Regions from separate parts of the Nonomuraea sp. NPDC050451 genome, predicted to be linked through region 2. Evidence: riboswitches for the same ligand, from Rfam matches in the RefSeq annotation. Region 2 holds a riboswitch; the other holds the start of a gene.

Region 1 (4,143 bases), on a different contig from region 2:
CGAGCGGGGTGGCGACGAGCAGCCCGGCGATGATCAGCGTGAGGGCCAGCGAAAGGTAGCTGGGCAGGGTGCTCGCCGCGTCGAACGCCTCGGACCTGGCGATCTGCGCGGCGGTGAAGTCGCGGGCCGGGTCGGGCGGTCCCGAGGCCAGGAGGTGCCAGGGGGTGCTGAAGGCGGCCACGGCCGCGATCACCAGGCCGAGCAGCACGGCCGCCACCGCCGCCTGCCGCCTCAGCCGGCGCTCGCCGTCGGGCTCCCGCGGCCCTCCCCCGTTCACGGACACACCCTCACTATGCCCCCGTCTCCCGCCGCCGCTCTCCCCTCTCACGGACACGCCGCCTCCGGACACCAGATCAGCGCTCTCCCCCTTTACGGACGCGCCGCCTCCGGACACCAGGCCAGCGCCCTCCCGTTTCGCGGACGCGCCACCGCCGAACGCTGGGCCGCCGCTCTCCCCCTTCGCAAACCCGCCACCGCCGGACACCGGGCCGCCGCTCTCCCCCCTCACAGACGCGCCGCCTCCGGACACCGGACCGGCGCTCTCGCCCTTCGCGGACGCGTTCTCACTGTGACCGCGCGTCTCTCCTCGCCGAGCCGCAGCGCCCCCGCCCGGCCCGCCCACCGAAGCGGCCTCCTGGACCGGTACGGGCTCCTGTGCCCAGGGAGGCGCCCAGGGCGAGTCACCCGCCGCTTGCTTCCCGGGGCCAGGTTCACTCGCCTCCACCGGGACCGGCGCCCCCGCCGCCGCTTCCTCCTTCGCCGGGACGAAGCTTCCCTCCGGCTCCGTCGTCCCGATGCCCGGCGGATCGGCCCCCAGGCCCGCCGCCGTACCCCCGGCCTCCTCACCCTCCTTCGACGCCTCTTGCGACGCGTCGTCCACGTCCCGCCGTTCGCTCATCTGCCTCCCCCTCACGCGAGCTGGTCCCGCACGTAGTCGCGCCACCGTGCCGTCAGCGTGGCCACGGAGAGCCCGAGCGCGGCGAGTGCTCGGTCTACGCCGCCCGCCCGGGCGTCACGGTAGAGCCCCACCAGCGTCCTCTCACCGAACCGGTCAGCGAGGAAGCGACACGCCAGCCAAGCCTCCTGGTACGCCCGCGCGAGCCGGACGGGGTCGCGCCCGTCAGCCGCGAAAGCCGCAGGTCCGGGCAATTCCCCCGGCAGCCTCCCGGCCCGCACCTCGGCGGCGAGCTCGGCGGCCGCGGTCCTCACGGGGAGCCCGGAGTCGCGATAGCCGACGTAGTCGGCGAATCCCTCATAGAGCCATGGGGGCAGGCGGTCGGTGCCGGCCACGACGTGGGTGAGCTCGTGGGCGAGCACGACGTCCTTGCCGATGGAGTTCAGCTTGGCGAAGAACTCGGGGACGATGATCACGCGCCCGCGATCGGCCACCGCCGCCAGCCCGTCGACCCGCCCCACCCCGGCCAGCCTGGCCGCCTCGGAGGCGGACGAGGGAACGACTACGAGCGGTCGTACTGACCTTCCGAGCACCGCCGACACCCGCTGCCCCGCCCGATCAGCCCTGCGCGCGATGTCGCCGAGCTCACTGGACTCGCCGGGCTCGCCGGGTGCGGTGTGCTGGCCGACGACCACGGACCGCGCCCCGCGGACCACGACCTCACCGTCACCCCACAGGCCACGGACCTCGGCGGGAAGGACGGGGGAATCGGGGGTGGGGGCACTGGCGGGGGCCAAGGCGAGGAGCAGGACGGAGACGATCGCAGCCCGCCGACTCACCTGCCCTGACACGATGCCCGATCGTAGCCGCCCACCAGCCCATGCCCGGCACACTCCGCGCCCGAATTCGACCTCCTCCGGCGCACCCGAGGAGCACCGCGCGAGACGGCGAGCGAGGAACCGTGCGCCCTTGAGCGCCATCCACCCGCACCGCCCGCCGTGGATCGCGCCCCAGGGGACCACATGCCACGAGCCGCCCGTCGAGAGCCTCGCTCGCGAGCCGCAAGCCGATGACCCGTCAGCCATGCGTCGCGAGGCCGTGGCTCGCGTGGCCGTGGGGCCGTGGGGCTGTGGGGCCGTGCGCCGTGGGGCCGTGCGTCGTGGGTCGTGGGCCCTGGGGCCGTAGGTGTGGGGCCGTGAGCCGTGGGTCCCTCGGCCGTGAACCGTGGACGCTGTGGGACGCGGGGCGTTGGGCTGTCGGGGTCGTGGGGGGTGGGCGGTGTGGGCGTGCAACCCGGGTGGCTGTGTTGAGGGGTGCCGTTGCGGTGGGGGTCGTGTGCGGGTCAGCGGGCGTCTTCCTGGAGGTCCTCAGCCATGTACGGCGGGTGGTGCCGCCCGTGCTCCGCCGTAAAAATGAAACTGAGAAATGGGAGAGCCCCGCCCGGAGGAGCCGGGCGGGGCTTCTTCACATGCCGGGACGGACCGCGCCGACGAACGACGCCCGACGCCATCCACTCAGCTTGTCGATGCGTACCCGTTCGCCTGTCCGAGGCGAGTGGACCATCTTGCCCTTGCCGACGTACATGCCCACGTGGCCGAGCCCCCTGAAGAACATCAGGTCGCCGGGCCGGAGGTTCCGCCACGAGACCTTGTTCCTGGTGCGGGCGAACTGGCTGGCCGCCACGCGCGGGAGCTTCACCCCGGCCTTCTTCCAGGCGTACTGGACGAGGCCGGAGCAGTCGAACGAACCAGGGCCTGTGGCTCCGTACCGGTACGGGTCACCGATCTGGTTCTTGGCCACGGCGACGGCCTTGCGGGCCTTCGCCTTCTGACGGGCGACCTTGGCCGCCCTCAGCGCCGCGGCCGAGGTCGTCTTCGAGGTGCCGGCGGTTGCGGCCGCCTTGGCCGTCGAAGCGGACCCGGTCGTGGCCGCCTGAGCCGTTGGGGCATGGAGGATCGCACCTCCGGCCGTCACGGTCATCGTGAGCGCTACGCCACTCAGGGCAATGCGGGACAGACGGGGGTTATGCAGGGAGGTAGACAGGATTTCTCCTTGTGTCTTCCACGAATGCCTACCGGGTTAGCTGACGGATTCGGGCCTGGAAGTCGCCCTACGGCGCGGTCTACGCGCCGATTCACCCCCTGATCCCTGGGAACTGGGATCGATGGGTCCCCGGCTCCGTGCCTCCTGGCTGCACGGACTCGGCAGGCCGACCGCCCGATCGATGTGTCGATATGGGGACGTTTGGGCGGTTGACCAGCGGATCTTTATCTGTCTCACACCGGGAGAGACCGGTGCGGGTTCGCGGAGGACATGGCTTGTTCACCGCGACGTCGCCAGAAGCTACGCCGAAGGGTCAAGGATCGGCAAAGCGGGACACCGCCTGTAAAGATCAGATAGTGGAGTCAGTAAGGATGAAAATCCCTGCTGGAACCCCAGGCTCCGTTATCGAAATGTGACACTGCTCACATTTGTTTTCGCGCCCGTTTGTCAGGCCCCAAATGTCGCGTTTGTCACACTTGTTGCGGCTTCCGGGCGGCGCGTCGTACGCGTGGATCGTTCCCATGGCGCCCCGATCGGGCGCAGGGATCAACGATCCAGCGTCGTAGGCTACGGGCGGATGGCGCCCACGAGGCGGCCGCCGTACGCCGAGAGTTTGACGACCTTGACCACGTCGCCCGTCTGCGGCGCGTGAACGATTTTCCCGTCGCCGGCGTAGATACTGACGTGACCCAAGCTCGAGCTGAAGATCAGGTCCCCCGGCTGGAGGGCGTTCAGTGAGACCTTGCGACTCGCGCCCCAGGCCCACTGCTGCCAGGTCGTGCGCGGCAGCGACACGCCCGCGGCGCGCCACGACGCCTGGGTCAGGCCGGAGCAGTCCCAGCCGCCCGGGCCCGTCCCGCCGAACACGTACGGCTTGCCCACCTGGGCGAACGCGAAGCGCAGGACGGCGGCGGCGTTGCCCGAGGCCGGGCCCGTGTACTGGATGCCGACGCTGTTCGGGTTGCCGGGGTTGTAGGCGCCCAGCTTCTTCAGGAGCTTCTTCTGCTCGGCGATCAGCTTCATGATCTCCGAGCGCTCCTTCTCGACCCCGTCCCGTTCCCGGTCGGCCGCCTCCAGCGCTTCTTCCGCCTTGTCGCGCTCGACCTTCAGCCCGCGGTTCTCCCGGTCGAACGCGGCCAGCTTCTCCGCCCGCTCCCGCGAGAGCTGCCCCGCCAGCGCCAGGCTCATCAGGAAGTCGTCGGGGT
Region 2 (4,143 bases):
AAGGCGTTCGCGGACCGGCACCTGGCCGGCACGCTCAGCTTCGGCCTGGACGGGCCGATGGCGACCTGGCTGGGCTGGCTGGCCCCTTGGGGCACGCCCCTCACGCTGCTCGGCGAGTCGGCCGAGCAGGTCGCCGCCGCCCAGCGCGAGCTGGCCCGCATCGGCATAGACCGCCCGGCCGCAGCCGCGACCGGTACCGTCGAGCAGTGGGCCGGTCACGACCAGGGCCTGATCGCCGGGCTGGCCACCGCGAGCTTCGCCGACCTGGCCGCCGCTCGCGCGGAGGGACCGGCCGGCGGCCCGCCCGTCCTGGACGTGCGGATGGGCAACGAATGGCGGGCCGGGCACGTGGCCGGCGCCGTACACATCCCGCTGCCCGAGCTGCCGGGGCGCCTGGCCGAGGTGCCGGAGGGAACGGTGGGGGTGCACTGCGGCACCGGCTACCGGGCCGCGGCGGCCGCGAGCCTGCTGGCCCGCAGCGGCCGCCAGGTGGTCCACATCGACGACGCCTACTCCCAGGCCGCCGACGCCGGCCTGTCCATCGCCACTCCCGACGAGGACCCCTCTTGACCACCCTCGGCACGGCGGCGCTGGGCCGCCTGCCGGGATCCGGCGACGCGCCGCCGTCCGCGCCCGGGGCGAGTTCGAGACCGCCCCGGGGTGTGCCTCTTCCGCCTGCCGCGCAAGCGTCTCGACGAGCTGCGGCCCTACTGGACGTGAGCGCGTCGAGCGAACCGCTTGACGCGGACGGCGAACTCGCGCCACACCACCCACCCCGGACGGCGAACGCGCGTCACGCCACGCACGCCGTCCCCCGGCGCGGGCCATCGACCGTAGGCTCGGCCACCCACGACGGCGCGGCCACGACCGCGACCGGACCGCCGCTCCTGCCGGCGCACCTGCCGCCGAATCGGGCCGCCACGCCGGGCCGCATGTACAGCCGAGCTGTCGCGCAGGCGCCTGCACGGTCGAGCACTCCGCCGTGCAGGCGCCTGTGCGGTCAAGCGCTCGAGCCAGTCGGCAGTGTGCTGATCGTGCCCGACGAGCGGCCTCCCCGAGGCGCCAGGCACGGCGGTGCTGGTCGGCCGGGAACGTCGAAGGTCACGGTTACCCATAGAACGACATTTAGTCACAATGGCAACGCACGAATAGTCTGCCCCACCTGTGCCGAGATCGTAGGGCGCGGAAGCAACGGCCCCGATTTTTTGCCCACTCCCAGAACCCCTACAGGCACGGCGTTCCAGCGCCACCCAGTCGCCAACACCCGCGAATCCCATTTGCACTACTTGCACTATCTATGGGCATATGTCTATCTTTTGCCTAGTCGCGGCACAGATGTGGCCACCTTTCGTCGCATCGTTGCCGCTTCGTTGACCGGACCGTGCGCTGACCGAAGAAGCTCTTCAGGGACAGCGTTCGGCCGCCGAATCCGCGCCTCGCGGAGCCGGGGACCCATCTTCTCGGGGTGAATCGGACGCCAGCCCACGCTGCGCCCGTAGGGCACTTCCAGGCCCGAACCCGTCAGCTAACCCGGTAGGCGGTATGGAAGCAAGGAGTCAATGCCGTCATGCCCAAGCCTCGGCTTGCCACAATCGCCCGTACCCTCAAGAATCAACACGATCTTCTCACCAGGTACTTCAGCTTCGCCGTCGCCGGCGCGATCCTCGCCGGAACCACCACCATCGCCGGCCTGGCTTTCGCCTCGCCCGAGCAGGGCCCGGTGGAAGCACCTCGGCATGGGACCGAATCTCTCATCTACGGCCTGGACATCTCCAATTACGAGCCCCTGTACGACTGGAACGCCAGTCCGGCCAAGTTCGGCATCATCAAGGCCACCGAGGGCACGGACTTCCGCGATGCCTCATTCGCCAGGCACTGGCGCGAGCTGGGCAAGAAGGGGATCGTGCGCGGGGCGTACCACTACGGCCACCCCCGCAACAATCCCGTCGCGGAGGCCGAGCACTTCCTGTCCGTGTTGAACTCGCAGCCCGCCGAGGCCGGCGACCTGCTGGTCCTCGACCTGGAGACCACGGACGGCAAATCCGTCGCCGAGGTCAACGCCTGGGCCAAGACGTGGCTGTCGTACGTGAAGGCCAAGACGGGAATCACCCCGATGTTCTACAGCGGCTGGAACTTCGCCAACAAGTACGGCAAGGGCCTGGCCCAGTACCCGCTGTGGGTCGCCCACTACAGCAGGGCCAAGGGCGCGATCACCCCGCCCGCCGACTGGAAGTCCTGGACCATCCACCAGTACTCCGAGTCCCCTGTCGACCAGAACGTCTCCGCGCTGACCGCCGACCAGTTGCGCGACCTGGGCCGCCGCACTGCCTGAGCAAGCAAGGCGAGAGCCGTCACTGCGATCAACTCCTCCCGGGTGAACGACTCTCGCACAACGTGCTCCTCCTGGCCCGGAGGAGCACGCGGTAGACGCCTCGATGGCGCCGGCGAACTCGCCGTCATCCGCCTCGGGCAGCGGCATGGCGGCCGGTCGTCGACGTGAGCAGCAGCCGGCAGTCTTGCCCAATGCAAATCTTGCACACTGCCATGAACACTCCCGCACCCCTTCCGCGTATCCCTCAGTGACCGGCGCCACTCACGAAGGCCGCATCGAAGGACCGGAAGGGGATGACGGCGTATGCGACTCCTCGACAGCCGTCGCGCTCTCATCAGTTGCGGCATTGCCGCCCTCTGCACTCTGACCGCCTGCGCCGGCTACACGCCGACGCCCGTCGCCGACACCGCCGGCCTCAACACCGAGCCGACCGTCATCGACACCGCCACGGACACCGACACCGACACCGACACCGACACCGGGCCAACCGCCACCGACACCGAGCCGGCCGACGCGCCCACCGTCCAAGCAGTGGAGGACGAGCCGGAGACCGGCACCCGGCAGACCAAATGGGGACCGCTGTCGGAGGCCGACCAGGAGCTCATCAAGAAGGTCCGGCTCGCCAGCCTGTGGGAGATGCCCATGGCGCAGGACGCGATACAGCGGGCCGACAGCGCCCGCGTCCGCCAGATCAGCAAGGAGATCGCGGCTCAGCACCACGTGCTCGACCGGCAAGTTCGCGACCTGGCCGCCAAGCTGAAGGTCAAACTGCCGGTGAAGCCCACAGATCAGCAACAGGACTGGATGGCCGATATTTCCGGCAGGTCCGGATCCGCCTATGACACCACGTACGTCAAATGGCTACGCCTGGCGCACGGACAGATCTTCACCCTGATCGGGACGGTACGCGGCACCACGCAGAACACCCTGGTCCGCCGTTTCTCCGAACAGGCCAACGCCGCGGTGCTCAACCACCAGCGCCTCCTGGAGAGCACCGGCCTGACCACACCCGAGAGCTTCCCCACACCGTCCACCTGACGGCCGGGGGCCCGAACGGCTGATCACACGCTGATACGGGAGGGGATCGCCATAGCGGTCGCGGTTCAGACAGCGGACCAGCCCAGCGGGTGCGGCACGTTCACGGGTGGCTCGCCGCCCGCCTCGTTGAAGGCGTTCATCGCCGAGATCAGCGCCCGGCGCTGCCTGGCCGACATCCGCGCCACGATCGCGCCGATCTCCTCCCTGCGGCGCGCGGTCACCTCGTCCACGATGCGGCGTCCCTCATCCGTCAGCCGCATCAGGCTCTCGCGCCGGTTGTGCGGATTGACCTCCCGTACGATCAACCCGGCGGCCACCAGCCGATCGGCCATCCGCATCGCCGTCGAGGAGTTGACGCCCAGCAGCTCCGCCATCGTGACCAGCTTGGTCTCACCGTGACCGGCCAGCACCACCAGCATCCTGAACTGCGGCAACGTGACCCTGTCCCCGACCGCCCCCAATGACCTCACGGCGACCGCCACCAACAGCCGCGACCCGGTCAACACCGCCGTGACGACAGCCGAAAGGTCCTCTCCCTGCGCCTGGAGGTCATCGTCTTCCTTCATAGGCACTGTTGTACATGCGCGGGGCGGGTCACGGGCACGAGATCACAGAGGCGCCCCGAGAGGACTGCAGCACCCTCAGCTCGCAAATCGACCGCCGGGCCGCCAGACCGAAGCCGACGTCGAATGGCCGCGCCCGCCTGCGGCCGGAGGAGGTGGGCGTGGCTTTCCGCGACGGCGGCGGCGCTCGTAAGGTTGCCGAGTGTGCGG

The links. A riboswitch is a leader RNA that binds a small molecule or an ion and turns the genes downstream of it on or off. The one in region 2 is predicted to bind cyclic di-AMP.
Region 1: it holds a riboswitch for cyclic di-AMP, as region 2 does, so the genes downstream of both, ACIBI9_RS02130 (C40 family peptidase) here and ACIBI9_RS32710 (glycoside hydrolase family 25 protein) in region 2, are expected to answer to the same signal.

The regions. Positions count from the first base shown of each region.
Region 1 is NZ_JBITHZ010000001.1:485,738-489,880, reverse strand. Features, by position in the region: gene ACIBI9_RS02140 (M48 family metallopeptidase) at 1-277, opposite strand, end outside; gene ACIBI9_RS02135 (hypothetical protein) at 910-1,734, opposite strand; gene ACIBI9_RS02130 (C40 family peptidase) at 2,360-2,875, opposite strand; cyclic di-AMP (ydaO/yuaA leader) riboswitch at 2,949-3,112, opposite strand; gene ACIBI9_RS02125 (NlpC/P60 family protein) at 3,506-4,143, opposite strand, start outside.
Region 2 is NZ_JBITHZ010000012.1:153,988-158,130, reverse strand. Features, by position in the region: gene ACIBI9_RS32715 (rhodanese-like domain-containing protein) at 1-570, shown strand, start outside; cyclic di-AMP (ydaO/yuaA leader) riboswitch at 1,412-1,555, shown strand; gene ACIBI9_RS32710 (glycoside hydrolase family 25 protein) at 1,568-2,332, shown strand; gene ACIBI9_RS32705 (DUF4142 domain-containing protein) at 2,636-3,370, shown strand; gene ACIBI9_RS32700 (MarR family winged helix-turn-helix transcriptional regulator) at 3,436-3,936, opposite strand; gene ACIBI9_RS32695 (hypothetical protein) at 4,095-4,143, shown strand, end outside.